DNA from 4 places in the Paenibacillus sp. FSL M7-0134 genome. Region 2 is predicted to be linked to each of the others. Evidence: riboswitches for the same ligand, from Rfam matches in the RefSeq annotation. Region 2 holds a riboswitch; each other region holds the start of a gene.

Region 1 (7,426 bases), on a different contig from region 2:
TTGACCGTATCACGGATCGAAGTAAAGGCCGCCTTGGCAGCCACGTAAACGGGGTCCAGCGCGTGAATCAGGATACGCCCTGGTGAGCTGGCGAAGTTCGCTCCCGCACGTAGCAGCGCCTCAAAATGGGACTGGCACGCCCCCGCTACAATCGTCAGCGAATCCAGATGACGTTCATATTGTCTTGCTACCTGAATCGCCGCCACAAAATTTTGCGAATTTTTATAACTTTTCAAGCTGTACAAATCGTAAGGCTGTGGCTGCTTCAGCACACCGTCATGTCCGGTAATGACTACGATATCCGGACGGATACGGGGAAGCAGTCGGTACAACGTGTCCGCCATTGCCGATTCGTGAACGTGATGTCCCTCTGCAGGAACACGGAGCTGTTCATATAAACTGAGACATTTTTTCAAATAGCCGGGATCTCCATCCAGATGAAGAACCTTTCCCGGCATTTCAAAATACGTTGACTCGACCGGATCACTCCAGTCCCCAACCAGAGCTGCCTGACTACGAGCAGCTTGCTGCTGGCGTGCCCGTTGCAACAGATTAAGAGACTCACCAGCCTTAATATGGGCCTGCTGAGTCTTACCGCTAATCTGGTCTGCAGGCACTCTGACCAGATCGTTCACTGGGGAATCGGCCAGCAGCCGAAATTCTATTCCCTTAATGATCGCTTTATCCCGCTGGATGTCCTCAACACGAAACGTGACATCTCCGCCGTACGATTTCCGAACGACCAAGTCTCCTAAACTCATCACACTGTATCACCCCTCCTATATCGTATGGGTGAATGCACAGTTTGGTTCCAGCTTAGGATATACCTGCCTCCAACAGCACAGCGCTGAGACGCGCAAATTCCTCAATACTTAGCGTTTCTCCTCGACGGGAGGGTTCAATACCAGCTTGTTGCAACAACGGCTCCAGCGTGTCCCTGTTCTCTTTGGTGAAGAAACGGCTTTTTAAGTTATTGGAAATGGTTTTACGACGCTGGGCAAAAGCAGCATGAACCACTTCAAAAAAATGCTTCTCATCCACCACTTCCACTGGAGGGGCTTCCCGTACACGCAACCGGATGACTGCAGACTCCACATTCGGCTGGGGAATAAATACTGTATTCGGCACAATACAGACTAATTCAGGTTCGCTGTAATATTGCACCGCAATGCTCAGGCTGCCGTAATCCTTCGTTCCAGGAGACGCAGCCATACGCTCAGCCACTTCTTTTTGGATCATAATGACGATATTCTCCAAAGGGAGCTTGTCCTCCAGCAGCCTCATCAGAATCGGTGTAGTAACGTAGTACGGCAGATTAGCCACGACACTTACTTTGCTCACGTCTGCAAAATCGGCTGCGAACACCTCGCGCAAATCCAGCTTCAACACATCTCCATGACGTACCTTCACATGCTCGTAAGGGGCCAACACTTCTTCGAGAATTGGCAGTAGCCGCTGGTCAATCTCGACAGCGGTAACTGCCTTGGCCGATTGGGCCAGCTTCTCGGTCAAAGCACCAATCCCAGGACCGATCTCAAGTGCGCCCTTCGTCTCATCCAATCCGGCAGCATTTACAATCTTATTGAGAATATTCTGATCAATCAGGAAATTTTGTCCCAAACTCTTTTTGAACGAAAAACCGTGCCGTTGAATAATTTCCTTCGTACGCCGCGGTGTTGCTATATCTTGAATCCCTGTCATACGGATATCACAATCCTTCACTTTCAATTTGTGCCAGCGCCCCGGCAAATTCCTCGCGGCTGATCTGAAATACAGAGAGCCGTTTATGTAGCTGCTTTCCGTTGCAATAACCAATACCCAGCACATTCCCTAAGGCCATACGGCGTGCAGCAGCATTGGGATGGGTGATGAGTCCAGCATCAATCAGGTCCGCCCACTCAATCAGCGGGTCGGCGCCTTCCACTGTCGTATGGACCCGTGCAAGAGCGTGTCTGATCGCTTCTGGTGAGGCATTCTCCACGCCAATATCTCCTTTGCGCGTCGCTTCTGCCTCGGGTATAAAGGCCTGCTTGCAGCCGGGTACCTTGGAAGCGATAATCTTACGGATGCGCTCCCCTGCATGATCGGGATCGGTTAAAATGATGACCCCCCGCCGCTCCTGCGCCAATGCAATTTTACGCAGCGTCATTTTATTAATGGCGGAGCCGCCAGTTTCTATCGTATCCGCATCAACAGCGCGGCGAATGGCCACCGTATCATCCCGGCCCTCTACCACGATCACTTCCTTGATCATTTGCGTTTCCCTCCACTGCTACACAGCAAGCTATATTTATCTTTCCCTGCTTTTGAAAACAAAATAAGAAGAGGATATCCTCTTCTTAGCATGGCATAACTATGTTGTTAATACTATCGCATTGCCCTCAACATACACAACCTGTTTTAGTTGATTTCAGGCTTTATCGGTCCGATAACATAAACGGTTTTACCGTGCTTACGACCAAATTGGTTGGCTCGGCTCAAACTCTCATAATACACATCGATTTTGTGGCCTTTAATCGCGCCACCGGTATCCTCCGCACGGCGGAAGCCCACCCCTTCGATATACACCCACCAGCCGATTGGAATTACACTCGGATCGACCGCGATGGTGCGTCCTTCCGTGACACGTGCGCCGGATGCAGTACGTGTACCGATACCTGGCTCCTGTGAGGAATACGCCGTCATGGAGACATTTTGTAAAACTTTGCTATATTTAAAATTGACGCCTGCTTTACGGACAGCACTGCCCGAACTAACCGTTGTTGCCTTAACCGCATCATTGGGACCGACGGAAGCAGCCAGAACGACCGGTTTTTTCTTCGTTCCTACTGCAATGACTTTATCCACACGGTTCTGTGCAACTTCCTTGTTAACCAGCTGTTTGGATACCAACTTTCCATCATGATATACCTTTTGAACGTGCTGGACGACCACACCCGATTTGCCGCTTTGAATGACCCGATTATCGCCTTTATAAAGACTCGGATCGGCCGTTTTGATGACCTGATAAGGCACCTGTTTTTTCTGTTCGACCTGCTGTTTCTTCACACGGACGATTTTTATGTCCATGTTAGACGAAACAGAGGCATCCAACGCAGGATAAACTTTATCCGTTGATGATAATTTATAGCCCGAGGTACGAATGGCACCTTCTACTGTATTTTCTGTTGTGTACAGCTTTTTCGTCTCATTGCCTGAAGATACTTTGACTTGATTGGCACGTTTAATGACTACGCGATCGCCATCCTGTATTGCTCCATTTAGCGGCATGGAAACTGTATCATGCGGCTGAAGTGAAATGGAATGCTCGCTCAGCAAATCTTGAAGCTTGGATTCCCGGGTTTCTACCGCAGACGCCTTGCCATCGATGACAAAAAAGACTTGTTTTTTAGATTGCGTGTACATCAGAATTGAAATCATAATCGTTAGCGCGATTAGAAAAATAGCAACCAAAGCAGCCTGGCGCACATTCTCTTGCTTCCAACGCAATACGTAAGACATGCTGGATGAGCGTGACTCATGGGTATCCTTTTTTTGGAAAATGCCCATTTCCTCCGTCCTCCTTACATAGCCCGCCGTCTGGAGTAAGACATAGTTGAGATTTGACGTGACTATAACAGATTTTCTACAAGACAAGCCCAAACTGCGACTGTCCTGCACCATGTACCCGTCTTCGCGGCATGCTGTCCTCCCCTGTTTAACCACAGTATGATGACAGATTTTCTTTTATTCACAACAAAAAAAGCCAGAGAAAGAGACTAGAGAGCTCTTTCGTGGCTTCCGGCATGTGTGAATATGCGGGAAAACTCATGCACGAGATGGCTTCTCTCTTGTTACGCTTACGGGGTTAGCTGTCGGGTTCGGACGTAGAGAGTCGCCCTAGCTTGGGTCAACCGCTCATGGCGGTCGCCTTCACATTCACCCCGAAGACCCAGAAAGAAATCGAAATACGGCTCCTCCACCTATTCAATCCCATCCGGGGAAAGAATTTCGGTCGAGCCGGCTGGCGGAAGAGACGTTCCCTTCTTGCACATATGCCGGACGTACTGTAAGCCATATCGGTTCCCCCGTTCCCTGTAAAAGGGACTCAGCGAGACTGGTTCATGAAATGACTTGTTGATGTTTACATTCAAACAACAATTCACTGAAAAGATGATATCCTGTTTCTATGCATGTTGTAAAGCAGGTTTCAAGTACATTTTTTAAAATATTCGGTTAAAATATTGTAATATTCTCGAGTTTCCTGCAACAAATTCATGATTAGCTTCGTCTATCTCTTTATTTTGATCGATTTCTTCACTTTTTCATTGAATGTCAAATCGTTCCAGGGCATTTTGGGTCGTTATTGACACTAATTCCTCCACTGTAATCCCTTTGATTTGGGCTGCAGCCTCTGCTACCAGTCTCACATGTGCAGACTCATTTCGCTTCCCACGAAACGGATGAGGCGTCAGATAGGGAGCATCAGTTTCAATGAGCAGACGGTCCAGCGGCACCTGTGCGAGCACCTCTTTTGGCTGCTTGGCATTTTTGAACGTTATTGGACCACCAAAGGAAAGGTGAAATCCCATATCCAGCACCATTTTGGCTGTCTCCCAGCTACCCGAAAAGGAGTGCATGACTCCTCCAATCTCACTCGCTTTTTCCTCGCGCAATATCCTAACAATATCTTCATGTGCATCCCGGTTATGAATAACAATGGGCATTTTGAGCTCACGAGCCAGACCAATTTGATTTCGAAACACCCGATGCTGAACATCCTTCGGTGATGTATCCCAATAATAATCCAGACCGATCTCTCCGATGGCTACAACCTTCTTATGACTGCATAACGATGCAATCCATTCTAAATCGCCCTCCTGCATTGTAATAGCATCCTGAGGGTGCCATCCGACTGCCGCATAAATAAAATCATACGTCTCGGCCAATTTCATGGTGGATGGAATGGTCTCACGATTAAATCCGATATTGATCATCCGTGTTACTCCTGATTCGACAGCACGTGCTATAACTTCTTCACGATCTTCGTCAAATTGTGGCGCATCCAAGTGAGTATGAGTGTCGAATAAATCCAAGGTTTACATCTCCTTTTTTTACTTACATTTCTATATAGTTGTCTATTCTTTGACAAAATAATTCCTTATTTCGGCAGGAAGCCTGTCTTTTACCGCGTTCAATTTATTCTGGGGAAAATACATATGATATTTTCCTCGGTGAATACCACTTATTGAGCGCACAATTTCCGAAACTTCGGATATTTCACTCACCTCGCCCTGACGTCCAAGCAGTAAAATCTGGTTGTCCGTCGAGCCACCCTGCCGAAACACATCATAAGGAAGATCTGTCGGAAAATCAATTTCAAAATCATATTCAGGGTGCAAACCAGCCTCTTTCAAAGCTTCTCTAATACTGTCAATGGTATCTGTATCCATATTTTCAATCTCTACATATTTATACAATCTACGGTCCATAAAACGGCTGCTCAAATCACTTAAAATCTCGTCCTTTTCTCGTTTCCACTGGCTAAATACGGTCTGGATTAATGACTCGTCGAGCATCAGATATTGCTCTACTGTAAGCTCTCCTTTCAACAGATCCGGCAGCGGGTCCAGCAGAAAACCAAACTCATATCCGTTTTTAAACAATTCCTTTGCTCGCTTGAAAATTTTACGTAAAAGGATTTCCGAGCTGCGTGTTACAGGATGAAAATAAATTTGCCAATACATCTGATAGCGTGACATTAAATAATCTTCTACTGCATGCATGCCTGATTCCTTCACAACAATTCTCCCATTATGAGGACGCAGCAGTCGTAAAATACGATCCAAATCAATCGTGCCGTAGTTGACACCTGTTGAATGAGCATCCCGCAACAAATAATCCATACGGTCGGCATCTAGCGGACTGGTTACCAAGTTGACAACGATTGGCTTATCATACGTTTTGGCTATAACCGCAGCCACCTTTTGTGGAAGCTTGTCGTCGACTTGCCGTAGCACGGCGTTGATCTTCGTGTCTCCCAGTACAATGCGGCATGTCCAATCCTCATGGTTCATATGAAAGGCTTCCTCAATTGAATGAGAAAATGGGCCATGCCCCACATCATGCAATAGGGCCGCACACAGAGCAACCAGCCTTTCCTCCTTCGGCCAATCTGGGAAATCTCCACGTTCAAATTGAGAAATAATACGTCTCGTAATCTCATATACGCCCAATGAATGTGAAAAACGGCTATGCTCCGCTCCATGAAACGTAAGATACGATGTGCCTAACTGCCGTATGCGCCGTAAACGTTGGAACTCCGGCGTGTTGATCAACCGCCATATCACAGTATCCTGAACATGGATGTAATTATGTACCGGGTCTTTAAAAACTTTTTCTTCACTGAGTGGCTGGTGCAAGATATCAGCTCCTTTAATATTCGGAATAATGGATTAAAATACAATAAAATCCTAAATGATTTCCTTCATTCGACATTCTTTGTCGTAATATGTCGAATTATAGTTTTTCGACATTTCCAAATCGACAAACTGAATAAATCATCAATAAGATAAGGCAATACACATGAGTAAAGGTCTTTAATCTAAATACTTTTGCATAATCAGACTGTTACTACATTTTTAAGGTTGACTGTTTTGGGAATCGTTGGTATAGTAAATATCAGAAAAGAGAAAATTTTGTCGAATCATGACACTTATATTATTTTAAACGGCGAGAGGAGCCTGATTTATTATGATGAAATCCACTGGTATTGTAAGAAAAGTTGACGAGCTCGGACGTGTTGTTATTCCAATCGAATTGCGTCGTACCCTGGGAATCGGAGAGAAAGACGCTTTGGAAATTTATGTTGATGGCGAACGCATCATGCTTAAAAAATACGAGCCTGCTTGTATCTTCTGCGGCAATGCTGAGAACGTAATTTACTTCAAAGGGAAAATTGTTTGCCAAGATTGCATTTCTGAAATCCCAACACCTGTGACAAACTGAGAATTTTAGTATATAATAGACTTATCAGATATTGTTAATTCTAACCTTTTTCATATATACTCCTTGTTGCCTTCCACGGTTTGAACCCAACCGTTGGAAGGCCCTTTTTTGTTCAGACAGATATTCATAAGAGTGCGTTGTAAACATCTCTCTTGGAGATTGAACGATCTGTGGCTGTACGCTTCATTGCATCCTTGCGTGTAAGTCCCTCTGCCTCGTAATGTGCGACGTGGGACTCCAAAGATAAGGACTGCCACCACGCCTGACGTTCCTGTTCCTCTTCCTCTTCGTCTTTTCCTTCAACCACCAGGCAATATTCACCAATCGGTGGATTTCCCTCTAGTCTAGCAAGGCATTGCTCCACGGTTCCCCGAACCCATTCCTCATGCAGCTTGGTCAGCTCACGCGCAAGCACCACTTTGCGTGAACCTAATGTTTC
Region 2 (7,426 bases):
GGTCTTGTAGACTGTTCAAATGTCCGTTACGCGATAGTTTCTCCAGTCCGTTAAAACGGGTAAAGCCACCAACAGGTAGGGAAGGGTCCAACAATAATGCATAGTTCAGCAAGCGGTTGCCTTTATGCAAGGTGGTTCGCCTCCTCGAAGTGAATCCTTATGTCATGTTATGTTATTTTACTTTTTACTTGGGGATAACGAAAAATATTCGAAATATATGTAATATATATTTACATTTAAATAGCTTTTGTGTCAAATCAAATATTCTTATCGCTCATACATGTTAGTTAAAATAACATATAAAATAATTATTATATTTTTGTTTACAAATAGTTGATGAGAGAGTATAATAAATCTGTTGCCTCATTACATTATGATTTGCGGTCGTGGTGGAATGGCAGACACGCTATCTTGAGGGGGTAGTGGGCGTACGCCCGTGGAGGTTCGAGTCCTCTCGACCGCATTATATGCAAGACTCAGTTAAAAAAGCATCCTGACACGGTTTACGTGAAGGGATGCTTTTTTTGTTAAGCATTTTTCGTTATATCCTTTAGCCACAGAAGCAACGGTAGACAATAGGTCATTTATTAACTGTGATAAAGAAGGATGTCAGTTTTGCTGCAAAAGCTTCTCTATATCTCCCGCCAGCTTATCTGGAGTGGTTTGCGGTGCATAGCGCTTAAATACGTTACCTTCTCGTGTAATTAAGAATTTAGTAAAATTCCATTTGATCGCTTTGGACCCTAATACCCCCGGAGCAGTTTGGGTCAGGTAACGAAATAAGGGGTGCGCTTGATCGCCATTGACATCTGTCTTGGCGAACATCGGAAAGGTAACACCATAATTGATCTGGCAAAACTCGGAAATCTCCTCGCTGGAACCTGGCTCTTGTTTGGCAAATTGGTTGCTGGGAAATCCCAAAATTTCGAGCCCCTGTTCATGGTACTGGTCATATAGCTCTTGTAGCGCTTTGTATTGGGGGGTTAACCCACATTTGCTGGCAGTGTTCACGATAAGCAGAACGTTCCCTTCATATGTGGATAACGGAATTTGTTTCCCTTGCAGGGTGTGCGCATCATATTCATAAACGGTCATAGTATCTCTCCTTATTCAATATTCAGCAATTAAATTGTAAGCAATTAAAAGCAAGGTTGCAAGTCTGGAAAAGCTGTATCAAGCCTTTAGCCGCTGTAAAATCGTATTTTGTTCAAAACAGTAAATCGCACCGCAAATGGAGCGAATTAAGGTGTTTCTTCTTATAAAAGCGGGTTCAATCGGTGTTTAGCTGGTACATATAGCGTATTTTCTTCTCTTTTTACAAAAAAAGGCCAAAAACGCTCTACCCTACGCCAATATTGACATGCTTGTCATTTTTGAAAAGGGATGAAAAACAGAGATTGAAGGAGCTGTGAGAAGCATAGTTGCATTGTAAGCGCTATTATTAATATCCTAGGCTCTAAAGGCCGATTTATAACCCCGCAGTTGAGCTTTACAGTCTTCCATGCGCGGGTGTATGATTCAAGACGTAATTTCAAATTAACTTGAATGAAGCAACAACGAAATGTCTATAGCGCTGAATTTTGCAGTTGCAAAAGCGGGGGAACCAATCGAGATTGTACGGCTTCGGAAGCCGTGTGTCTCATGGGGTGAATTTTCCGGTCAAGTGCCAGAAATAGGGCGACTCTCACGTCCGAATCCGACAGCTAACCTCGTAAGCGTACAGGGAGAGGCAACAAACCGCCGTGTGCAGCCATGGTTTATTTTATCATGGATATGTAAGAAGCCGGAGGAAAGCCTTTTTCCTTCGGCTTCTTTTTGTTGTCTTTTTATACCGGGAGAGGAGCTACTGATGGAAGGTCGGTTAATTATTGTCACTGCACCGAATGAAGCGGGCAGAAGTTTTGTGAAATTGCTTATTTTCAAAAAATTGGCGTTTGCAGTTCTCACGAATAGCGCCCAGGAGGAACGACAGCTCAAAAAAATGGGTGTGGAGCACATTGTCCGCATCAATACCATGCAAGCGGGAAAATGGAATTTTCCAAAAAAAGAAATTGGTAGTGTGTATTTGTTCGAGAACAGCTTGAATCTGACGTGCCGTTTCCTGCAAATATGTCGGCCGCTAACATCGGAATCGATCTATGTTATTACGCACGGCTGTAATCCACAAGGAATTTATCGGGGATTGGGAGCGGATCATGTGATCTACACATTGAACGGAGAGGTGGGTTTTCTGCTGAACGGATAAGCACTTATAACATAGTTGTTTTATGATTTTATGATCAAATAAGAATGGCGATCTGAGGACCGATACGGAGGGTATAAACATGATGGATATATACATGCTGCTCGTCATGGCTGTGAGTTATGGAGTGATACTGCTGTTTGTACGCTGGTGTGATGCGCAGACCTCTAAAGGAGGACGAAGAGGATGATCGTTATACTTGGGCTTACGGCTATTGTGTTTATGTATTTAATCTACGCACTCCTGAACCCTGAAAAGTTCTAGTCAGCTATAGGGGATAGAGCGGGCGGGAACAACAGATCTGAATATTAAGCATCATAGGTAGCGGGTTTTCGCAAACGTGTGCACACAATTGGTGCTCTGGAAGCAGGTCTGTTGTTCCAAACGCAGGAGCATTTTGAAGGAGGAATAAAGGATGGAGCTGCTTCAAATTGGAATTGTGATCGTCATATTGCTGCTCTTGGTAAAGCCAGTGGGCACCTATATGTATCATGTATTCTCGAATGAACCCAATCGGACGGATCGGATTTTTGGCGGAACAGAAAAGCTGATTTATAAGATAGTAGGATTGAAGAAGCTGGAGAGCATGCGTTGGACTACGTATGTTATGAGTTTCATTGCAACGAATGTCGTGCTTGTGGCGATCAGCTACTTGCTGTTGCGTTTACAGGGAATGCTTCCTGGTAATCCGGCTGGAAACAGTAATATGGAAGCATCACTAGCTTTTAATACGGTAATCAGCTTTATGACGAATACGAATCTCCAACATTATAGCGGAGAAAGCGGGCTTACGTATCTGACACAGATGGCGTTCGTCACGATGATGATGTTCACTTCGGCTGCTTCCGGTTTTGCGGTTGCTGCGGCTTTTATGAGAGGATTGACGCGGCGCGGTGAAGGGATGGGCAATTTCTTTCAAGATTTTATTAAAGCCATTATAAGGATTTTCCTGCCGCTGGCCTTTGTGCTTACGCTGGTGCTGGTTGGATTGAAGGTACCACAGACGCTACAGCCTACGGCGGATCTTACGACGCTGAGCGGAACACAGCAGCAGATTTCTATGGGGCCCATTGCTTCTCTGGAGTCCATCAAGCATTTGGGGACGAATGGAGGCGGTTATGCGGGAGCTAACTCTGCGCATCCTTTTGAAAATCCAAGTCCTTGGACGAACGTGCTGGAAATTTTGGCAATGTGGGTAATGCCGGCTTCGTTGCCGTATACCTTTGGACTGTTTGCCCGTAATCGTAAGCAGGGCTGGATTATTTTTAGCTCCATGATGGTATTGTTTCTTATTTTTCTATCTATTACGTACGTGTCTGAAAAGACAGGTAACCCGTTAATCCAGACACTGGGTGTGGATGCTTCTCAAGGAAGCATGGAAGGGAAAGAGGTTCGTTTCGGCATTGGACAATCGGCTTTATTCACTGCGGTCACAACAGCGGCAACGACAGGTTCGGTCAATAATATGCATGATACACTAACCCCACTGGGTGGCATGGCTGCTTTGGGAGAAATGATGCTAAACGTCATTTTTGGCGGCAAGGGTGTCGGGCTGATGAATATGCTGATGTATGCGATTCTGGGTGTGTTTATATGCGGACTGATGGTCGGGAGAACTCCGGAATTTATGGGAAGGAAAATTGAAGGCAAGGAAATGAAGCTGATCGCGATTGCCATTTTGGTACATCCGTTTCTCATTCTCGCCCCAACTGCGCTTGCGTTTATGAGTCATTGGGGATACGACGCGGTCACTAACCCTGGCTATCACGGGTTGACTCAGGTGCTCTATGAATATGCGTCATCTGCTGCAAATAACGGTTCGGGATTTGAAGGTCTTTCGGATAACAACGTATTCTGGAACATGACAACAGGGCTGGTTATGTTCTTCGGACGATATGTATCTATGATTGCATTGTTGGCTGTGGCGGCTTCATTGAATGCCAAAGCACCGACTCCGGTGACGACGGGGACACTGCGTACGGACAACAAGTTATTTGGAGCCATTCTGATCGGGGTCGTGCTGCTGATTGGTGCGTTGACCTTTTTACCCGTCATCGTATTGGGACCTGTTGCTGAATTTTTGACCATGTGAAGAAGAAAATGAGAATGGATGAACGGGGTGTTTGATCATGAAGGAACAACGCAAACACATGCTGGACAGAAGCATCTTGAAGCATGCGATCAAGGATAGCTTTATAAAATTAAATCCGATGATTATGATGAAGAATCCTGTCATGTTCGTCGTGGAGATCGGTACATTGGTCGTGCTGCTAATGTTACTGCTTCCCGGTTATTTTGGAACTGGCAAGGAAATGGGCTTTAACCTGGCCGTGTTTGTTATTCTGTTGTTTACGTTGCTTTTTGCTAATTTTGCCGAAGCGCTCGCGGAGGGGCGGGGTAAGGCACAAGCTGCCTCTTTAAAAAAATCCAAGCAGGATACGCAAGCTAACAAGCTCATCGGAAATGACATTCAGGTGGTTAGCTCAACCGAATTGCGTAAGGGGGACGTGGTTATTGTCTCCCAGGGCGAAATGATCCCAAGCGATGGTGAGGTCATTGAAGGTCTGGCTTCGGTGGATGAATCTGCAATTACTGGCGAATCGGCTCCGGTCATCAAGGAATCGGGTGGTGATTTTTGCTCGGTAACCGGCGGGACGCGAGTGGTCAGTGACCGGATTAAGGTGCGGATTACGACAGAGCCGGGCGAGACATTTATTGATAAAATGATTTCGCTCGTGGAAGGCGCACAGCGGCAAAAAACGCCGAATGAGATTGCACTGAACACTTTGCTGATTAGCTTAACGATTATTTTTCTAATTGTAGTGGTTACGCTAGCGCCGATTGCCCGTCATTTTAACATTGATTTGCCTGTTCCTGTGCTGATTTCGTTGCTAGTCTGTCTGATTCCAACCACGATTGGAGGACTGCTGTCAGCCATCGGGATTGCCGGTATGGACCGGGTCACCCAGTTTAACGTGCTGGCCATGTCAGGCAAGGCGGTAGAAGCTTCTGGGGATATCAACACGATGATTTTGGATAAAACAGGTACAATCACCTTTGGGAACCGAATGGCGAGTGAATTCGTGCCTGTAGAGGGCGTGGAGAAGGCAAAGTTAGTGAAGTGGGCAGCGATTAGCTCTATGAAGGATGAGACGCCAGAGGGTCGCTCGGTTCTCGAATTGATGCGCAAACAGGAGCATACGCTGGATGCATCCTTGGCAGCGGGTGGAACCTTTATCGAATTCAAGGCGGAGACCCGGATGAGTGGTCTGGATCTGGCCGATGGACGAAAGGTACGCAAAGGCGCGGTGGATTCTGTTCGGCAATGGATCGTCTCGCAAAACGGCAGTGTTCCAGCTGATCTGGAGGAAAAAGCGAATCAGGTAGCCTCTGAAGGAGGTACACCGCTGGCAGTCGCGCTGGATGATCAGATATACGGCATTATTTATCTGAAGGATACAGTGAAGCCAGGCATGAAGGAACGGTTTGATCAGCTCCGGGAAATGGGTATCCGTACGATCATGTGTACCGGAGATAATCCACTGACAGCAGCTACAATTGCACGAGAAGCGGGTGTGGACGACTTTGTAGCTGAGAGCAAGCCGGAGGACAAAATAGCGGTTATCCGACGTGAGCAGGAACAGGGTAAGCTGGTTGCTATGACCGGAGACGGCACCAATGATGCACCTGCGCTGGCGCAAGCGGATGTCGGTCTTGCCATGAATAGCGGCACAGTCGCGGCCAAAGAAGCGGCTAATATGGTGGACTTGGATTCCGACCCGTCCAAAATTATTGAGGTGGTCGCGATCGGCAAGCAGCTGCTTATGACGCGTGGAGCATTGACAACGTTCAGCATTGCGAACGATGTTGCCAAATATTTTGCCATCATCCCGGCGATGTTCATGCTGGCCATTCCACAAATGGGCGCTTTGAACGTCATGGGGCTTGGCTCCCCGCTGTCCGCTATTTTGTCGGCGCTGATCTTTAACGCGGTTATTATTCCGCTTCTGATTCCGCTGGCCATGAAGGGCGTGAAGTATAAGCCGATGAGCTCGGATCGCCTGCTGGGACGGAATTTGCTGATTTACGGTCTGGGCGGTATGGTCGTACCGTTTGTCGGCATTAAGGCCATTGATTTGCTGGTGCATTTGTGGATTTAGCGCAGAAAGGGTGAACGACATGAGTGGTTTTTATCGGATGATGTCTGGACGCAGATTTGCTGCGCACGAAAAAGCCGAATCTGGCGGGCAAGGTCATAACAAACGTACAGGGACCGGGACAGTGTCGGAAGGACAACCGGAGAGACAAGAGATGCGAGGAAGTACAGTTATTGGAGTGGCTTTACGAACTTCAGTGCTGATGATTCTCTTGTGCGGTTTGGCATATCCGCTAGTCAGTACAGGAGTAGCGCAGGTTCTGTTTCCACAGCAAGCAAACGGCAGTATACTTCGTGACGCGGAGGGGCGGGTGGTCGGCTCCGAACTGATTGGGCAGTCCTTTGCCGATTCGGCGTTTTTTCAAGGTCGGGTATCGAGCGTTGATTACAATGGGGCTGGTTCAGGCTCAAGTAACTACGCGCCGTCGAATCCAGCCTTGATACAGCGAGTCAAGGACTCTATTGCGGATTGGCAGAAGCATAACCCGGATGTACCCGTCAGTCAGGTTCCGGTGGACCTGATTACGAACTCCGGCTCCGGTCTGGACCCGCACATCTCGCCACAGGCGGCACGGGTGCAAATTCCGCGCATTAGTGGCTTGACGGGTATCCCGCAGGATCGACTGAGAGCACTGGTGCAGGAGCAGACAGAAGGCCGCAGTGCAGGGGTGTTCGGCGAGCCACGTGTGAACGTGCTCAAGCTGAATCTCGCGCTTGAGGCGCAAATGAAGGTAGAGCCTGCCAAGCGTTGAGAATATAATAAATTGATTTGTCTGATAATTAAGTTAAAATAGTACTCATATATGATCAAGGAGGCGGTCCAAATGGTAACGATGAATAAGCGGACAGACTATAGAAGGACAGCGCCTACTCGTCCATAAACTGCGTGGTTTCTTCTTGATGAGGGTAACCAATAATATGCAAGATTATAAATTTTTTAAAATGAATGATTTTTCAGATCATCAGATTGCTCGAATACGAATGTTGGAACAACTATGCAAGAATTTCGACGGATCAAGTTTAAGAGT
Region 3 (7,426 bases), on a different contig from region 2:
GCCTTCGTGCGGGCTGGCAGCCGCGTGAGCAGATTGACCAAAAAATTCGAATTGTACAGCATCAATCGCCAGTGATTTGCCTGATTTTTCGTAACGGTCATAAGGATGCGTCATAAGTGCGATGTCGCAATCATCAAACAATCCGGCAGCGGCCATAGGGACCTTTGCACCGCGTGTTTCTTCGGCAGGTGTGCCATATACCCGTACTTCTCCACCAGTTTCGTCGATGATCGACTTGAGGCCGACGGCAGCACCAGTACTCATCATACATATCAAATGGTGCCCACAGGCGTGTCCTAGACCTTTCAGAGCGTCATATTCTGCCAGAAAAGCGACAACCGGTCCGGGTTTTGCAGATTTGTAAGTTGCAATAAAGGCTGTTTCTATGCCCAATACAGGTGCCTGGACCTCAAAACCGTGAAAAACCAGTTCTTCTTTTAAACGGGCAGCGGCCAGAAATTCCTCGTTTCCAAGTTCAGGATTTGCGCCAATAAATAACGAAATGTCCTTAAACCGTGGGGCATGCTGCTCGATGGTCTGTTGAATGGTCTGTTTAAAATCCATGCTGAAAACTCCTTTATATAAGCTGTAATGTAGGTACTGCGTTAGGTATGCTGAAATTGTACTATAACATTCATTGCATAATCATGCATATTCATTTATAATGACACAATCTTATTTATTATAAAGAATTTAAGGAGAGAAAAAAAGATTGAAAAAGGCATATCGTTTTACCGCCCTGGTTTTGACGGCGGTTATCTTGCTGTTGACTGGTCTTCCCATGCTCAATGCATACGGAACGGAAGCAAAGCCACAGAAAAAACTTGTAGTGGGCATGAGTGCCGACTTTCCGCCGTATGAGTTTCATAAAGTCATTAACGGTAAGGATACCATTGTTGGGTTCGATGTGGATATCGCCAAGGAAATCGCCAAAGATTTGGATGCGGAGATGGTCCCTGAAGACATGAGTTTTGACTCTTTGCTGCCTGCTCTGCAAAGTGGTCGTGTAGACTTGGTACTGTCCGGTATGACACCAACGGATGAACGCAGAAAGAGTATTGATTTTTCGGATGTATACTATCGCTCCAAGCAAGTCATCATGGTACGCCCAGAGGATAAAGACAAATATCCGACGATGGATGCTTTGAAAGGCGAGAAGATCGGAGCACAAAAGGGAAGTATTCAGGAAGAGATTGCTCAAAAAGTGCCCAATGCCTCTGTAACTTCACTGGATAAAATATCTGACCTGGTACTCCAGCTGCGGACCCAGCGTGTGAACGCTGTCGTGATCGAAGATACGGTTGCTAAAGGATACACGTTAGACGGTACCGTAACCCTTGCCAAGGCTGTGCCTGAGGATGCGGGAGCAGAAACAGCTGTAGGTATCCGTAAAGGGAATGCAGAATTGCTTGCTTCTGTAAATAAAACGTTGGCTCGCCTGAAAGCAGACGGGTCGATTGAGAAGTTTTCCACGGAAGCGAGTGCACTTTCTGCGGATCGTCAGGTTTCTTCTAATAACATTGTAGATATTTTTTGGAAATACCGCAGTTTATACGCTACGGGTATCGGCTACACCTTGTTGCTGTCTGCGCTCGGAGTACTGTTCGGATTCATCATTGGTCTGATCATATCCTTGCTACGTATGAGTGGAGTACGCATCATTGAGTGGTTAGGTACCACTTATGTAGAGATACTGCGTGGCACACCTATGCTGGTGCAACTCATGATTATTCACTACGGGGTTGCTTTGACGCTGGGTGTCAATTTTACTCCACTCCAGTCTGGTATAATCACATTGTCTCTGAATAGCTCGGCATATCTGGCTGAAATTTTCCGTGCAGGTATCCAGGCAGTAGACCGTGGACAGATGGAGGCTGCCCGTTCATTGGGTATGGGACGAGGCAAAGCTATGCGTCATGTCATTTTGCCGCAAGCGTTTAAATCTATTTTGCCTGCTATCGGTAATGAGTTTATTACGATCATTAAAGAATCATCCATTATTTCGACCATTGGGATGGTGGATATTATGTATCAGGCCCAGGTCATTAAGAACATTACCTACGAAGGATTAAGTCCGTTCGTAATCGCAGCCGCTATTTATTTTGTAATGACATTCAGCTTGTCTAAGCTGCTGGGTTTATGGGAAAGGAAGTTGAGAGCCAGTGATCACCGTTAAACAACTGCGTAAATCGTTCGGCAAGAATGAGATTTTAAAAGGCATTGATATAGATATCGCCAAAGGTGAAGTCGTCGTCATCATCGGTCCCAGCGGTTCGGGGAAGAGTACGTTTTTACGTTGCATGAATCTGCTAGAACAGCCTACGGACGGGGAGATTTTGTTTGAGGGCGAGCCGATTACAGCTCGTGGTCATAATATTAATGTAACCCGGGAGAAGATGGGGATGGTGTTCCAGCATTTTAATCTGTTCCCGCATAAAACAGTGTTGCAGAATCTGACGCTTGCACCAACGCAGGTTAGAAGACAGTCAGGGAAGGAAGCGGAAAAAATTGCGCTAGAACTCCTGCGTACCGTAGGGCTTGAGGATAAGAAGAATACCTATCCGAACCAGCTATCCGGTGGTCAGAAGCAACGTATTGCGATTGCGCGTGCTTTGGCCATGCAGCCGCACGTAATGCTGTTCGATGAGCCGACTTCTGCATTGGACCCTGAAATGGTTGGAGAGGTTCTGGATGTAATGAAGAAGCTCGCCGAAGGCGGCATGACCATGGTAATCGTGACGCATGAAATGGGCTTTGCCCGCGAGGTAGGCGATCGAATCATCTTTATGGATAACGGTCAAATTGTGGAACAAGGTACACCAGAGCAGGTATTTGGTACTCCAAGCCATGATCGCACCCGTGATTTTCTTGCCAAAGTATTGTAAGAAAGTGCTGATATGAGCTATAAAAAAGCCCTCCGTTTGACGGAGGGCTTTTTCTTTTTTTGTCACCATTTCACCATATTTTCGTAACAAATATCGATTTCTTGGTGACAAAATTGTAACGAGTATAGTATGATGTTCAAGGTTCCCAACATTTTCATGCGGATAAGGTTACAAAATTGTGATATTATGCAGTAAGCCAAAACTTACCGGGACAGCATGCGGTTATGAAAAACGCTGAATGCTGGGCCCAAACTATGGGAAGTGCGGGGGACGTAACAACGGCAGTCTTTCCGATACGTCATAAGACGATATGGAATATGCCTAGGGGTGAATTGCACAAGCATAGGGCTTCTCCTGAGTCCGAATCCGACAGCTAACTTCGCAGGCATAACAGAGGAGGTACATATCTTTGAAACATCTAAAACATATTGGAAAAACCATGAAATTTGCGGTGCTTGCCGCAGCCATTGCAGGGCTGGCACAGACAGCTGGAGTAGCGGATGCTGCTTCGCTTCATACTGCCAAAGATGGCGATACCTTCTTTTTGCTTGCTCAACGTTATGGAGTATCAGTGGACGAGCTGACGAAGGCGAACCCAAACATTGCCTCTAACAATATATATGCAGGTCTGCAAATTAAGGTACCTGGTGAAAAAAGTGTGAATGCAGCTTCGGATTCGAAGCCTCAGCTTCTTACGGAGAAAGCACCAGCGAATGAGGGGCCAGCGATTGAAGCGTGGGGCAAAACATTTAACTATAGCAAAATAGTCGACGTTAAGGCTACTGCGTATTCTGCCGCAGCCGATGAGAATGGTAAATGGGGAGCAGTGGACTACTACGGCAATCCGCTTAAACTAGGTACAATTGCGGTAGACCCGAACGTCATTCCGATGGGCACGAAAGTGCTGGTTACAGGCTATTCCCACCCAGGTTTGCCGGATCATTCTTTTGTAGCTGTCGCTCGCGATCAGGGCAGCGCCATTACAGGAAAACGGATTGATATCTTTATTCCTGGCAACAAATCATTTGTGAACGACTTTGGATTTCAAAATGTGAAGCTGTACGTTATTGATAAATAGCATTATACGTATATATGGTTTAATTAAACATAATATATATTATGTAAACTTAATGCCTGTATCCTACCGCATATAACTAGGTCAGACTCTTATCAGGTCCTATCCATAAAAAAGGCTGTCTTGACGAGCAGAAAACTTCTGCTGGTAAGACAGCCTTTTTACGTTGCTTTAGCTTGTAGCTCAATCATAAACATATGGTTATTTCTGTTCCGATGTGTGGAGTAGCCGGGGGACTGTGACAAATTTGTAGCCCTTAGCTTTTAGAGAGTGAATTAGACCCGGCAGAGCTTGAACAGTGCCTTGCAAGTTGGAACTTTGACCTCCACCTGCGTGCATTAAAATAATAGAGCCAGGCCCAGTAGCTGGGATCACATTGCGCTGAATTTGTGTTTTACTTAGTCCCTTCCAGTCGAGAGAGTCTACATTCCAATTGACAATCATGTAGCCATGACGACGTGCCCACTGGATTTGAGGCTCCGTGATTTCACCGTAGGGTGGACGAATCAACTTGGGGCGAAAACCTGCGCTGGCTTGTAAAATACGTTCTGTTTTTGTAATCTGGTTGCGAAAGCGTTCTGGTGTGGCCTTCCTAAAATCAGGATGAGTATAGGAATGGTTTCCTATAGCATGGCCTTCACGGATAATACGGCGTATGATCCCCGGATGCTTTTCCGCACGGTGACCGACGATGAAAAAGGTAGCTTTGATGCCATTGGCGTGTAATACGTCCAAAACCTGCGGCGTATACCTAGAATCGGGCACATCATCAAAGGTTAGGGCAATTTGGCGGGTGTGTGGGCCGCACATTTTAAAAATGTCCGCATGTTTTTTTCGCAGCATTGCTAATGTAGGAGTTGCTCGATCTATGCTCTGTTGTACAGAAGAAGCAACAACTGCTTCCTTGGGATGGGGCGTTCCGATGTTGGGAGGCGCATCCGCGTGAACGGGTAAACTTGAAAATGCTAGTAACAGTGCCAAGCCTGGCAACACTCCCCTGTACGGCATATGTATCCCCCCTTTCCGTGCAGTGATACCTAGTGGTGCTCTCGACTATTATGTACCTGTCCTATTAAAAATATGCTGGTTACCAAGTTCGGCTCATAAACGACTGGAAAGAAGTCCACGATGAAACGATTATCAATGAAGATGATGGAGCTAAACGTACATATTCTCTTAAACATGACCGAAAACAGGAGCATTTTCGCAAGTTTTAGCCTTACAACGAATTCGGTATACCGTGACAGCTGGTGTATAATGGGGATGCAATTCATAATTATACAGACATGGAATTGAAGGAAGGATGGATAAAAGTGACCGACTTGTTTACTCCTTATCAATTAAAGGGGCTTTCTTTAAAAAATCGGATTGTCATGCCCCCGATGTGCCAATACAGCGTGGAGGCCAAGGACGGAAATCCAACGGATTGGCATCATGTCCATTATGTGAGCCGGGCAGTAGGAGGCACTGGACTTATTATTGTGGAAATGACAGCGGTCCATCCAGATGGACGTATTACAGATCGTGATTTGGGTATTTGGAGTGACGAACATATTCCTGCATATCGTAAGATTGTAGAGGAAGTTCACAAGTATGGTGCCAAAATTGGCATTCAACTAGGCCACGCTGGACGCAAGGCTGAAGATGCTGAGCAACCTGTGGGTCCTTCCTCGATTCCTTTTAGCGAACGCTTTAAAGAGCCGCACGCCTTAAAGACAGCTGAAGTCAGGGAACTGGTTCAGGCATACAAAGAAGGCGCGCGCCGCGCGGTGGAAGCAGGTTTTGACACGGTCGAGATACATGGCGCTCACGGCTATCTGATCCATCAATTTCATTCGCCTTTAACAAATGCCAGAGAAGATGAATATGGGCAGGATTTGTCACTGTTCGGTGTTGAGGTCATACATGCTGTTAAAGAGGTTCTTCCTGCTGATATGCCTGTGCTTATGCGGATATCTGCCAAAGAATACGTCGAGGATGGATATAATGTGGAATACATAACAGGCGTAGGGGAACGATATCGTGATGCGGGTGTGGATATTTTCCATATCTCTTCTGGTGGTGAGGGTCCGATTGGTTCTGGCGGAGGCCCGTCTGCGCGTGCCGGCTATCAGGTGGATTTGGCTCATACCATCCGTGAAAAGCTGAATGTACCTGTAATTGCTGTTGGCTTACTGGATGATTATGAGGACGCCCGTCGGGTTGTTCAGCAGAAAGAAGCTGATCTGGTAGCAATAGGCCGTGCCATGCTGCGTGATCCCTATTGGGCGCTGCATGCATCGCGGGAGCTAAAAGTACAGGCCGACATCCCAGAGCCTTATTTGCGCGGCTTTTAGATATTTTTGAAACCCTCTTTGCAAAGCTTGCGTAAACATGTGTACAGAGCTTAAAATTTAAGCATTCAACTCTAGGAGGAACTTCACATGTCTATTTTCAAACGATTAAGAGATCTTACGATGTCCAACATTAACGCCATTATTGACAAGGCAGAAGATCCAATTAAAATGACGGATCAATACATTCGTGATATGCAAGAGGACCTGGAAGATGCAGAGAAAGCGGTAGCCGCTCAAATTGCTATTGAAAAGAGATTCAAACAGCAATACGAAGAACAGGCTGCTTTGGTAAAGAAACGCGAAGAACAGGCACATACCGCTGCAAAAGCACAAAATGTAGATCTGGCTCGTCGCGCGCTGGAAGAAAAGAAATCTGCTGAACAAAAAATGAATGAGTTCAAAGCTGGTTACGAACAGAACAAAGCTGCAGCCGATAACCTGCGTGGCAAGCTGGATGAAATGCGCAGACAGCTGACAGAAATGAAAAACAAGCGCGAGACACTGGTTGCCCGTTATAATGCAGCTAAAGCGCAAACTGAAATTAACAAAGCTATGAACGGTTTTAGCTCTGATACGGCAACTGCCGGATTGAAGCGTATGGAAGAAAAAATGCTGCAAGCAGAAGCACGTGCCGAAGCGAGCAACGAAATGTCTTCTAAGGAAAAATCGTTGGATGAGGAGTTCAAGGAGCTGGATAAGAAAAGCGCCGTGGACGATGAGCTTGCCGCTTTGTTGAAGCAATACGAAAATAAATAAGAACATTTTAGCAGTGCCGCCAAGAGTGATTGCTCAGGAAGCGAAGGAGAAACGTTTTCTCCTTCGCTTTTCCCTGCCTGGAGGCGTAAAACATTATATGAAGGTCAAGAAGATGTGGAGGATGGTATGAAATGCATTTTTTAGAAACGATGAAAGCAATGCTTGTATGGACTGGTGCGGGGGCTATTTTGATCTTCGCATTAATGTATGTCGACTCTTTATTTACGAAGTATAAGGATTTTGCCGAAGTGAAGGCTGGAAATATGGCCGTAACGGTACGAATGATTATGAAGTTAGTTGCACAAGGTTATATCTTGTCAGGCTCTATCGCTACAGCTAATAATTTGCTCGAAGCGCTTGTGTATTCTGTGATT
Region 4 (7,426 bases), on a different contig from region 2:
TTTGATGGGCTATCTATTGCACGAGCTGGCTCTGTCGGGTCTGAACGGTGTGATCGTGTATATGCCTGATTTTGTGGAGGACTTAAAGTCCATGATTCAGGATGGACAGAAGCTGAAGGAAACGACCGAAATGCTCAAAAATTGTGATCTGCTCGTATTTGACGATATTGGTGCCGAAAATTTAAGCCCGTGGGTACGGGACCATGTGATGGGTTCCATTTTGAATTACCGAATGAACCGCAAACCTACTTTTTATACTTCCAATTATTCGTTGCAGGGGCTGGAGAAGCATCTCAGCTTTACGAGCAAGGACGGAGAGGAAATGTACAAAGGACAACGCTTGATGGACCGGATTCGTCCTTTTGTAGATGTCATTACCGTAAAGGGAAAAAATCAGCGGGGGTAAGCGTTTATCCGTCTGCTATTTTGATATCTTACAATTAAAAGACTATTGTGATATAATTAAAAGGTGTCGAAACAGACATTACAGGTTATAATAATCTTGACTTTTCTATAAAGGAGGAACATACAATGGCAATTGTTAACGTGTCCGATCAATCCTTCAACGCAGAAGTCGAAGGCACAGGAACCGTTTTGGTTGATTTTTGGGCGCCATGGTGCGGTCCTTGCAAAATGATCGCTCCCATTCTGGAGGATCTGTCCACAGAAGTTGGCGACAGCGTCAAAATCGCGAAGGTGAACGTGGATGAAAATCCAGAGTCTGCTTCCCGTTTCGGCGTGATGAGTATTCCTACCCTGATCGTTTTCAAAGACGGACAGCCTGTTGATAAAGTGGTAGGTCTGAACTCCAAAGAAGCGCTGAAAAGCATGCTTACTAAACACCAATAATCATCGCATGTGACCCATGCTCCCGCGGGGGCTTGGTGGAGCGGCCATGAAAGGTCAATGCCTCCGGTTGTAAATACCGGGGGCGTTTTTGTGTATTATTCCTATATATTATAAGTAGTTAGTTGAGTAATCATTAAGAATGGAAGGAGGAACCGGGCGAATGAAACCTTATGCGGAGGACTTGCAAAATCAGGAGAAGGCGCTGGAGAACATACGGCACAAATTAGCGTTACTGCCGGATGCATCAGGCTGTTACCTGATGAAGAATAGCGAAGGCACCATTATTTATGTCGGCAAGGCCAAAGTGTTGAAAAACCGGGTCCGTTCCTATTTTACAGGTAGCCATAACGGCAAGACGCAGCGACTGGTTTCCGATATCCGTGATTTTGAATATATCGTTACAGGCAGTAATATGGAGGCGCTCATTTTGGAGTGCAACCTCATTAAAAAGTACCAGCCGCGCTATAACGTGCTATTGAAGGATGATAAAACCTTTCCGTATTTGAAAATTACGAACGAGGCACACCCTAAGCTGGAGGTGACCCGTCGCGTTCTGAAAGATAAAGCAAAATATTTTGGACCGTACCCCAATTCCTACGCGGCACATCAGACGAAGAAGCTGCTGGATCGTATGTATCCGTTACGCAAGTGTGGTGTGATGCCCAAGGAAGTGTGCCTGTATTATCACATGCATCAATGTTTGGGGCCTTGTGTGAAAGAGGTGAAGAAGGAAACGTATGAGCAGATTGGTCAGGAGATTGGTTCCTTTTTGAGCGGGGGACATGAGGAAATTAAAAAGGATCTTCAGCGTAAAATGCAGGAGGCCGCAGAGGAATTGTATTTTGAGCGGGCCAAGGAGCTGCGAGATCAGATTATCAGCATCGACGCGATGATGGAAAAGCAGAAAATCACCACATCGGATGCGAAAGATCGAGATGTATTCGGTTTTTCAGTAGATAAGGGCTGGATGTGTGTACAAATCCTATATGTCCGCAAAGGTAAAATGATCGAGCGCCATATGTCGACTTTTCCTTTCTACGGTGAGGCTTACAGTGATTTTATGTCCTATGTGACGCAATATTATAGTGACAACCCAGCAGTGCCGCAGGAAATATTGCTGCCGGATTCTCCTAAGCTGATGCAGGCGGAACAGGTCAATGTCGATCAACCGGTTGCGGCAGAAACTGCACTTCACAGTGCACCTACAGCCGATGCTACCGGACAGACAGATGACAAAGCGATACAAACGGAGACAGAGCATTCTGCTGACTCATTGCTGGTGGCTGAAGAACGAGCAGCTTATGCAGCAGCAACGAATCAAGGTCAAGTTGGTGACCAAGATGCAGAGATAAAGGAAACAGAAACCCAACTATCCGGTGGACTGGAGGACCCAGCTACGGCGGCTCTCGCTCTGGCTGAATGGTTGGATGTTAAGGTACTTGTACCGCAGCGTGGACTGAAAAAGCAAATGACAGGCATGGCGACGGAAAATGCACGTGTTGCTTTGGATGAGAAGTTTAAGCTGATCGAGCGGGATGAGGAACGGACATCCAAAGCTGCAAGCAATCTCGGACGTGCCATTGGGCTGGATAGCTTGCACCGGGTGGAGGCGTTTGATAACTCCAACATCCAGGGTTCCGATCCAGTCTCCGCCATGATCGTGTTTATTGATGGCAAGCCTGCCAAGAAGGAGTATCGAAAATATAAGATCCGTTCTGTGCAGGGACCCGATGATTATGAAACGATGCGTGAGGTTATTCGGCGTAGATATGAACGTGTGCTTAAGGAAAATCTGGAACGTCCCGACTTGATCGTTGTGGATGGTGGACGTGGACAAATTAAGGCGGCGACCGATGTACTGCAAAATGAGCTGGGTTTGTTCATTCCTGTGTGTGGTCTGGTGAAGGATGCCAAACATAGAACTTCCCAACTATTAGTGGGAGAGTCCTCTGAGGCCGTGACACTTGCACGCAATAGCGAAGAATTTTATCTGCTGCAACGGATTCAGGACGAGGTTCACCGTTTTGCCATCACGTTCCACCGCGAGCAACGCGGCAAATCTATGGTGACTTCTCGGTTGGACTCTATTCCAGGCATCGGCGAGAAACGGCGTAAGTTACTGCTCAAGCATTTTGGATCACTCAAAAAAATAAGAGAGGCCAGCGTTGAAGAATTCCGGCCTCTCTCTATTGGGGATAAGCTTGCGCGTCAGATTATAGCTGCCCTTCGGGAGGAGGAGTCGTAGAATACGGCTCCTCTTTTTTAATAGGTTCAAACATAATTCGATTTGGCTTTTTAGGACTAAACCAATAAATGATGTAACCCACAATGGCTGGAAGTAAGATCCAGAATAGACCAGCGCTCACATTCACAGTGTCTCCCAGACTCATTACACTAAGCCCCATTAGAATGCTGTCAAAAATAACGTGGCTGAACATGGCGGCAATAAAACCGTAACGCAGGAACACAAAACTGAACAGCAAGCCAAGAAAAGTCAGCTCAATAGGTCTGGAAATCACCGGATAGATTGGATAAAGTGTATGTCCCAGTGCCCAAATCAGCGTGGTGATCAGACAAGCAACAAAAGTGTTTTTCACTATTTTTTTGACCATCGGAATACCAAACAGACGGTAGACAGTCTCTTCTCCAATACCTGCCATCCAGGCCATAATCGGCAGTAACCATGGATAAGCCATATTGTAAGGGGATTGCGTGGCATCTGTTGTGGAGAATGTATTAAATGTGCGCTCCAGTATAAAGAATAAGATGGATTGTACCCCGAGTAAAATAAAGGCCCACAAGTAGCCAACATACATACTGCGAAGCACATACAGCCCGTAGCCCGGCTCTTTCGCACGCGGCCATGCATTCAGTCCAACCTGACGCATAAGTCCGTCACCGCCGACCAAGGAGAAGTAGAGCGCTACTGCCATGAAGAAGGTAACACCAATCTGGAACACCATAAGAAATATAAGCATGCCCTTACCGCCTGCTTCTGCTTGCAATAAAGGTAGCATGTTCATTGTCCCAGCTATACTTGCAATAAAGTATATAACGGACAGAACAATGCCGCGTACAAATGAAGTATGTCGTCGGGTGAGTGACGCATACACAATGGCAAGAACACCCAGCACAAAGCTAAATAGGGCATAACCCGCATAGGTCATCCAATTCGCCCAAAATGTTTGCTTTTCGATATAATCGGTATAGGACGACGGGGCCGAAAAGCTTTGAGAGAAGGAGCGAACATCACCGTCTTCGAAAGTAAAAGCCAATGTAAGTACCGAGGCGCCGATTTTTTTATCGTCTACGGTATACTTTAATCCACCTTCTTTTTCAGTGGTGGCGAGCTTCAAGTCCGACGGCTTAAAACCAAAGCGCTTAACCCATACTGCGGCCGCCTGCTCCTTGGCTTCAAGCGTCATGCCGTCCTCAGCTACACGTATAAGCCTGTTACGTGCTTCTTCATCCGTAGAAATATCAGCCTGTGTGTAATTGGTACTGGAGGTGATCCGTTTAAAGCTAACGACCTTCCCAGTGGATAAATCCACATGAATTTGCAGTTTGCTTTTCGCTGAGGATTCAGGCAGATCAACCCGAAAGGTTTCGTAAGGGTAATTTTTCTTCCATGTACGGTCGTACTGTTGAAGCAGTTTTTCTCTAGATAAATAACCGTACAAATCTGTTTCGGCCTGATAGGTCACGACAGGCTCCTCTGACTGTGATTCAGTATAGCCCAACTCGGAGCGGGCAAAGTCCAATGCGTGTATGACCGCTTCTTGTTTGCTGATGACCTTTGCGTTCATTACTGATTCTGGACTCGGATTGCTAAGCGAGGGAATAAGCAATTGAAAGATAAAAAAGCAAATCAGGCCAATCCCGCCCAGCAAGCCTAATTTTTTGAAGTTGGCCGTGAGCACGACCGGTTTCCCGATAGGATTCATGAGTTTCCTCCTTAATCTGTAAATAAGAACATCCATTAAAGATATCATACTGCACAGGTTCCCGCCAACAGACCAGCGATATTCATGAAAATAGAGTGAAAGCACTTTAAAGTTCCAATAAAATAAGATAAGCTGCGATTAAACGATGCCCATTCGCAAAATAAAGCCAATTTCACGTTTTTTCGGCGAAATCGGTTTTGTGATCTGGATATAGAAGGATTATAATCTTGAGGCAATGCCTATAAAATACATAGGTAATGATATACAGTTGAGCCGAATTTCTATGAGAAAACGGGGGAACCATGTTACTGGGGTGAATTTTACAGCCGATCCTGCTGGATTGGATGTGTAAATAGGGCATACTGTGCTGCCCGAATCCGTCAGCTAACCTCGTAGGCTATGAGCAGGAACCAAGTCAGGCACTCGGTTTTCCGGTGTCTATTTTTGTGCGTATAAAAGTGTTTGGATTGGTTAGACCGCTGCGGGTGCAGATTATTCTTCCGATTGCTGTTATCCCCGGATTTTTTGATTGTATAACCCCTTTAATGGTTAAAATCCGGAGATAAAGGCAAACGCTTCGCTTCTTCAGAACAATTCTGCTCCCTTCGCTGCTGCCCGCCAATAGCACAGGGGGCAGAGTAGTGCTTGACATGCATTCTTCCTGTATTCAGGGAATGCTAATTATAGTTACTAAAGGTTTGGAAAAATCAAAAAAATTAGGGGCAACGACGATCGGAAGATCAAATGGAACGCGTAGCGGGCTTACACCGTTTTAAATCACTGTTTTTATAGTTTTAAGGATTAGGAGAGAAGTGATGAATAGATGAATCCCAATGCAAGCTGGCTCCGGCTTTCTCCACCGCAGATATTCGTTGCGGGTTTTGCCATTATCATTCTAATAGGTAGTTTATTGTTAATGCTGCCGATCTCCAATACAACAGGAAAGCCACTTGCGTTTATAGACGCTTTGTTTACTGCCGCTTCCGCGACCTGTGTTACAGGGCTTGTCGTAAAGGATACGGGGACCTTTTTTACAACCTTTGGTCAAGTTGTTATCGCTGCGCTCATTCAGATCGGCGGCCTGGGCTTTATGACTATGGCTACCTTGATCGCGCTGGTGTTCAAACGTCGGATTTCCTTACGGGAGCGCCTCATTTTACAGGAAGCGATGAATCAGACCTCTGTCGAAGGAATTGTCGGATTGATTCGTAAGGTGCTGCTGTACTCGCTGGTCATTGAGGGCGTATGTGCTGCAATATTTGCGATTCGCTGGTCGTTTGATATGCCTGTAGGCAGGGCGATTTATTTTGGGATTTGGCATGCCATCTCCATGTTTAACAATGCTGGTTTTGACTTATTCGGGCACTTTCGCAGCCTGACAGATTATGTATATGATCCGATTGTTAATTTTACAGCTATGTTCCTGATTATTTCAGGCGGCATTGGTTTTGTAGTGATGTCGGACCTGGCAGAATATCGCAAGCGCAAGAGACTTTCCTTGCATACTAAGGTGGTACTCAGCATGACGGGCGCTATGATTGTAGTCGGCACGCTCGTGATTTTTGTATTTGAGTTTACGAATCCAAAGACTCTTGGCTCGCTTGATTGGGGGGGGAAACTGCTGGGATCTTTATTCCAGTCCGTAACCCCTCGTACCGCAGGTGCCAATACACTGGACATTGCAGGCTTGCGGCAGGCTACGCAGTTTTTTATCATCATACTCATGTTTATCGGGGCTTCTCCTGGCTCTACTGGAGGCGGGATTAAGACCACAACATTCGCGCTGCTCATTGGAGCAGTGATTTCGATGCTACGGGGGCGTGAAGATATTGTGCTGTTCAGGTACCGACTTGCGCAGGGACGAATTTACAAGGCTTTGACCATTACACTGCTGGGGCTGCTGTTCGTGATCGGGGTGACCATGATTTTGTCGGCAACCGAAGATCATCATTTTCTGATGATCTTGTTCGAGACGGTGTCTGCGTTTGGTACAGTGGGGCTGTCGATAGGGCTTACACCTGATTTGACAGTCATAGGCAAGCTGGTGATTACCCTGACGATGTTTGCAGGTAGACTGGGGCCACTCACGCTAGCTTATGCACTGGGGCCGAAAAAGGGTAAAGAATTATATCGTCATCCGGAAGGCAAAATGATTATAGGATGAATCATTTCATGATATGTAGTATACATTTCGTGGGTTTAATTATTTCAGGATTTTTGTAAAATCCTCATTTATGAAATTGATTCAGATAAGGGAGTTTTCGAGTAGATATGAAAACGCAGCAGTTTGTAGTTATTGGCTTGGGACGGTTTGGCTCAAGCCTGGCTTTGCAATTGGTGGATATGGGGTGCGAGGTGCTAGGCATTGACCGGAATGAGGATGTTGTGGACAGTATGAGTGAGATGTTGACACATACTGTCGTTGCGGACGCTACCGATGAAGACTCATTGCGATCACTGGGCATCCGTAATTTCGATTGCGGCATTGTTGCTATTGGTGATGACATTCAGGTAAGCATCCTGACCGCCATTTTGCTGAAGGAGCTGGGTGTGAAAAAAGTCGTAGCCAAAGCCATATCTGTGCTGCACGGGCGTGCGTTAGAGAAGCTCGGTGTGGACCGGATCATTTATCC

What was found. A riboswitch is a leader RNA that binds a small molecule or an ion and turns the genes downstream of it on or off. The one in region 2 is predicted to bind cyclic di-AMP.
Region 1: linked by a shared signal. The riboswitch ahead of NSQ58_RS05030 (3D domain-containing protein) and the one ahead of NSQ58_RS20485 (hypothetical protein) in region 2 are both predicted to bind cyclic di-AMP.
Region 3: linked by a shared signal. The riboswitch ahead of NSQ58_RS14755 (3D domain-containing protein) and the one ahead of NSQ58_RS20485 (hypothetical protein) in region 2 are both predicted to bind cyclic di-AMP.
Region 4: linked by a shared signal. The riboswitch ahead of NSQ58_RS07510 (TrkH family potassium uptake protein) and the one ahead of NSQ58_RS20485 (hypothetical protein) in region 2 are both predicted to bind cyclic di-AMP.

What each region holds. Positions count from the first base shown of each region.
Region 1 is NZ_JBBOXV010000001.1:1,139,844-1,147,269, reverse strand. It holds gene yabG (sporulation peptidase YabG) at 1-761, opposite strand, end outside; gene rsmA (16S rRNA (adenine(1518)-N(6)/adenine(1519)-N(6))-dimethyltransferase RsmA) at 817-1,701, opposite strand; gene rnmV (ribonuclease M5) at 1,709-2,254, opposite strand; gene NSQ58_RS05030 (3D domain-containing protein) at 2,401-3,549, opposite strand; cyclic di-AMP (ydaO/yuaA leader) riboswitch at 3,821-4,103, opposite strand; gene NSQ58_RS05025 (TatD family hydrolase) at 4,305-5,075, opposite strand; gene NSQ58_RS05020 (HD domain-containing protein) at 5,118-6,401, opposite strand; gene NSQ58_RS05015 (AbrB/MazE/SpoVT family DNA-binding domain-containing protein) at 6,733-6,987, shown strand; gene rsmI (16S rRNA (cytidine(1402)-2'-O)-methyltransferase) at 7,112-7,426, opposite strand, start outside.
Region 2 is NZ_JBBOXV010000002.1:1,085,912-1,093,337, forward strand. It holds gene NSQ58_RS20470 (urease accessory protein UreF) at 1-112, opposite strand, end outside; tRNA gene NSQ58_RS20475 (tRNA-Leu) at 381-463, shown strand; gene NSQ58_RS20480 (glutathione peroxidase) at 610-1,095, opposite strand; cyclic di-AMP (ydaO/yuaA leader) riboswitch at 1,562-1,734, shown strand; gene NSQ58_RS20485 (hypothetical protein) at 1,850-2,245, shown strand; gene NSQ58_RS26815 (potassium-transporting ATPase subunit F) at 2,429-2,506, shown strand; gene kdpA (potassium-transporting ATPase subunit KdpA) at 2,658-4,334, shown strand; gene kdpB (potassium-transporting ATPase subunit KdpB) at 4,372-6,402, shown strand; gene kdpC (potassium-transporting ATPase subunit KdpC) at 6,422-7,150, shown strand; gene NSQ58_RS20505 (GNAT family N-acetyltransferase) at 7,317-7,426, shown strand, end outside.
Region 3 is NZ_JBBOXV010000001.1:3,272,297-3,279,722, forward strand. It holds gene NSQ58_RS14740 (M20 family metallopeptidase) at 1-564, opposite strand, end outside; gene NSQ58_RS14745 (ABC transporter substrate-binding protein/permease) at 713-2,176, shown strand; gene NSQ58_RS14750 (amino acid ABC transporter ATP-binding protein) at 2,163-2,885, shown strand; cyclic di-AMP (ydaO/yuaA leader) riboswitch at 3,120-3,288, shown strand; gene NSQ58_RS14755 (3D domain-containing protein) at 3,295-3,963, shown strand; gene NSQ58_RS14760 (polysaccharide deacetylase family protein) at 4,162-4,968, opposite strand; gene NSQ58_RS14765 (NADH:flavin oxidoreductase/NADH oxidase) at 5,274-6,296, shown strand; gene NSQ58_RS14770 (PspA/IM30 family protein) at 6,384-7,052, shown strand; gene NSQ58_RS14775 (DUF350 domain-containing protein) at 7,184-7,426, shown strand, end outside.
Region 4 is NZ_JBBOXV010000001.1:1,684,870-1,692,295, forward strand. It holds gene dnaI (primosomal protein DnaI) at 1-406, shown strand, start outside; gene trxA (thioredoxin) at 532-849, shown strand; gene uvrC (excinuclease ABC subunit UvrC) at 1,010-3,094, shown strand; gene NSQ58_RS07505 (CPBP family intramembrane glutamic endopeptidase) at 3,063-4,793, opposite strand; cyclic di-AMP (ydaO/yuaA leader) riboswitch at 5,055-5,207, shown strand; gene NSQ58_RS07510 (TrkH family potassium uptake protein) at 5,617-6,957, shown strand; gene NSQ58_RS07515 (potassium channel family protein) at 7,065-7,426, shown strand, end outside.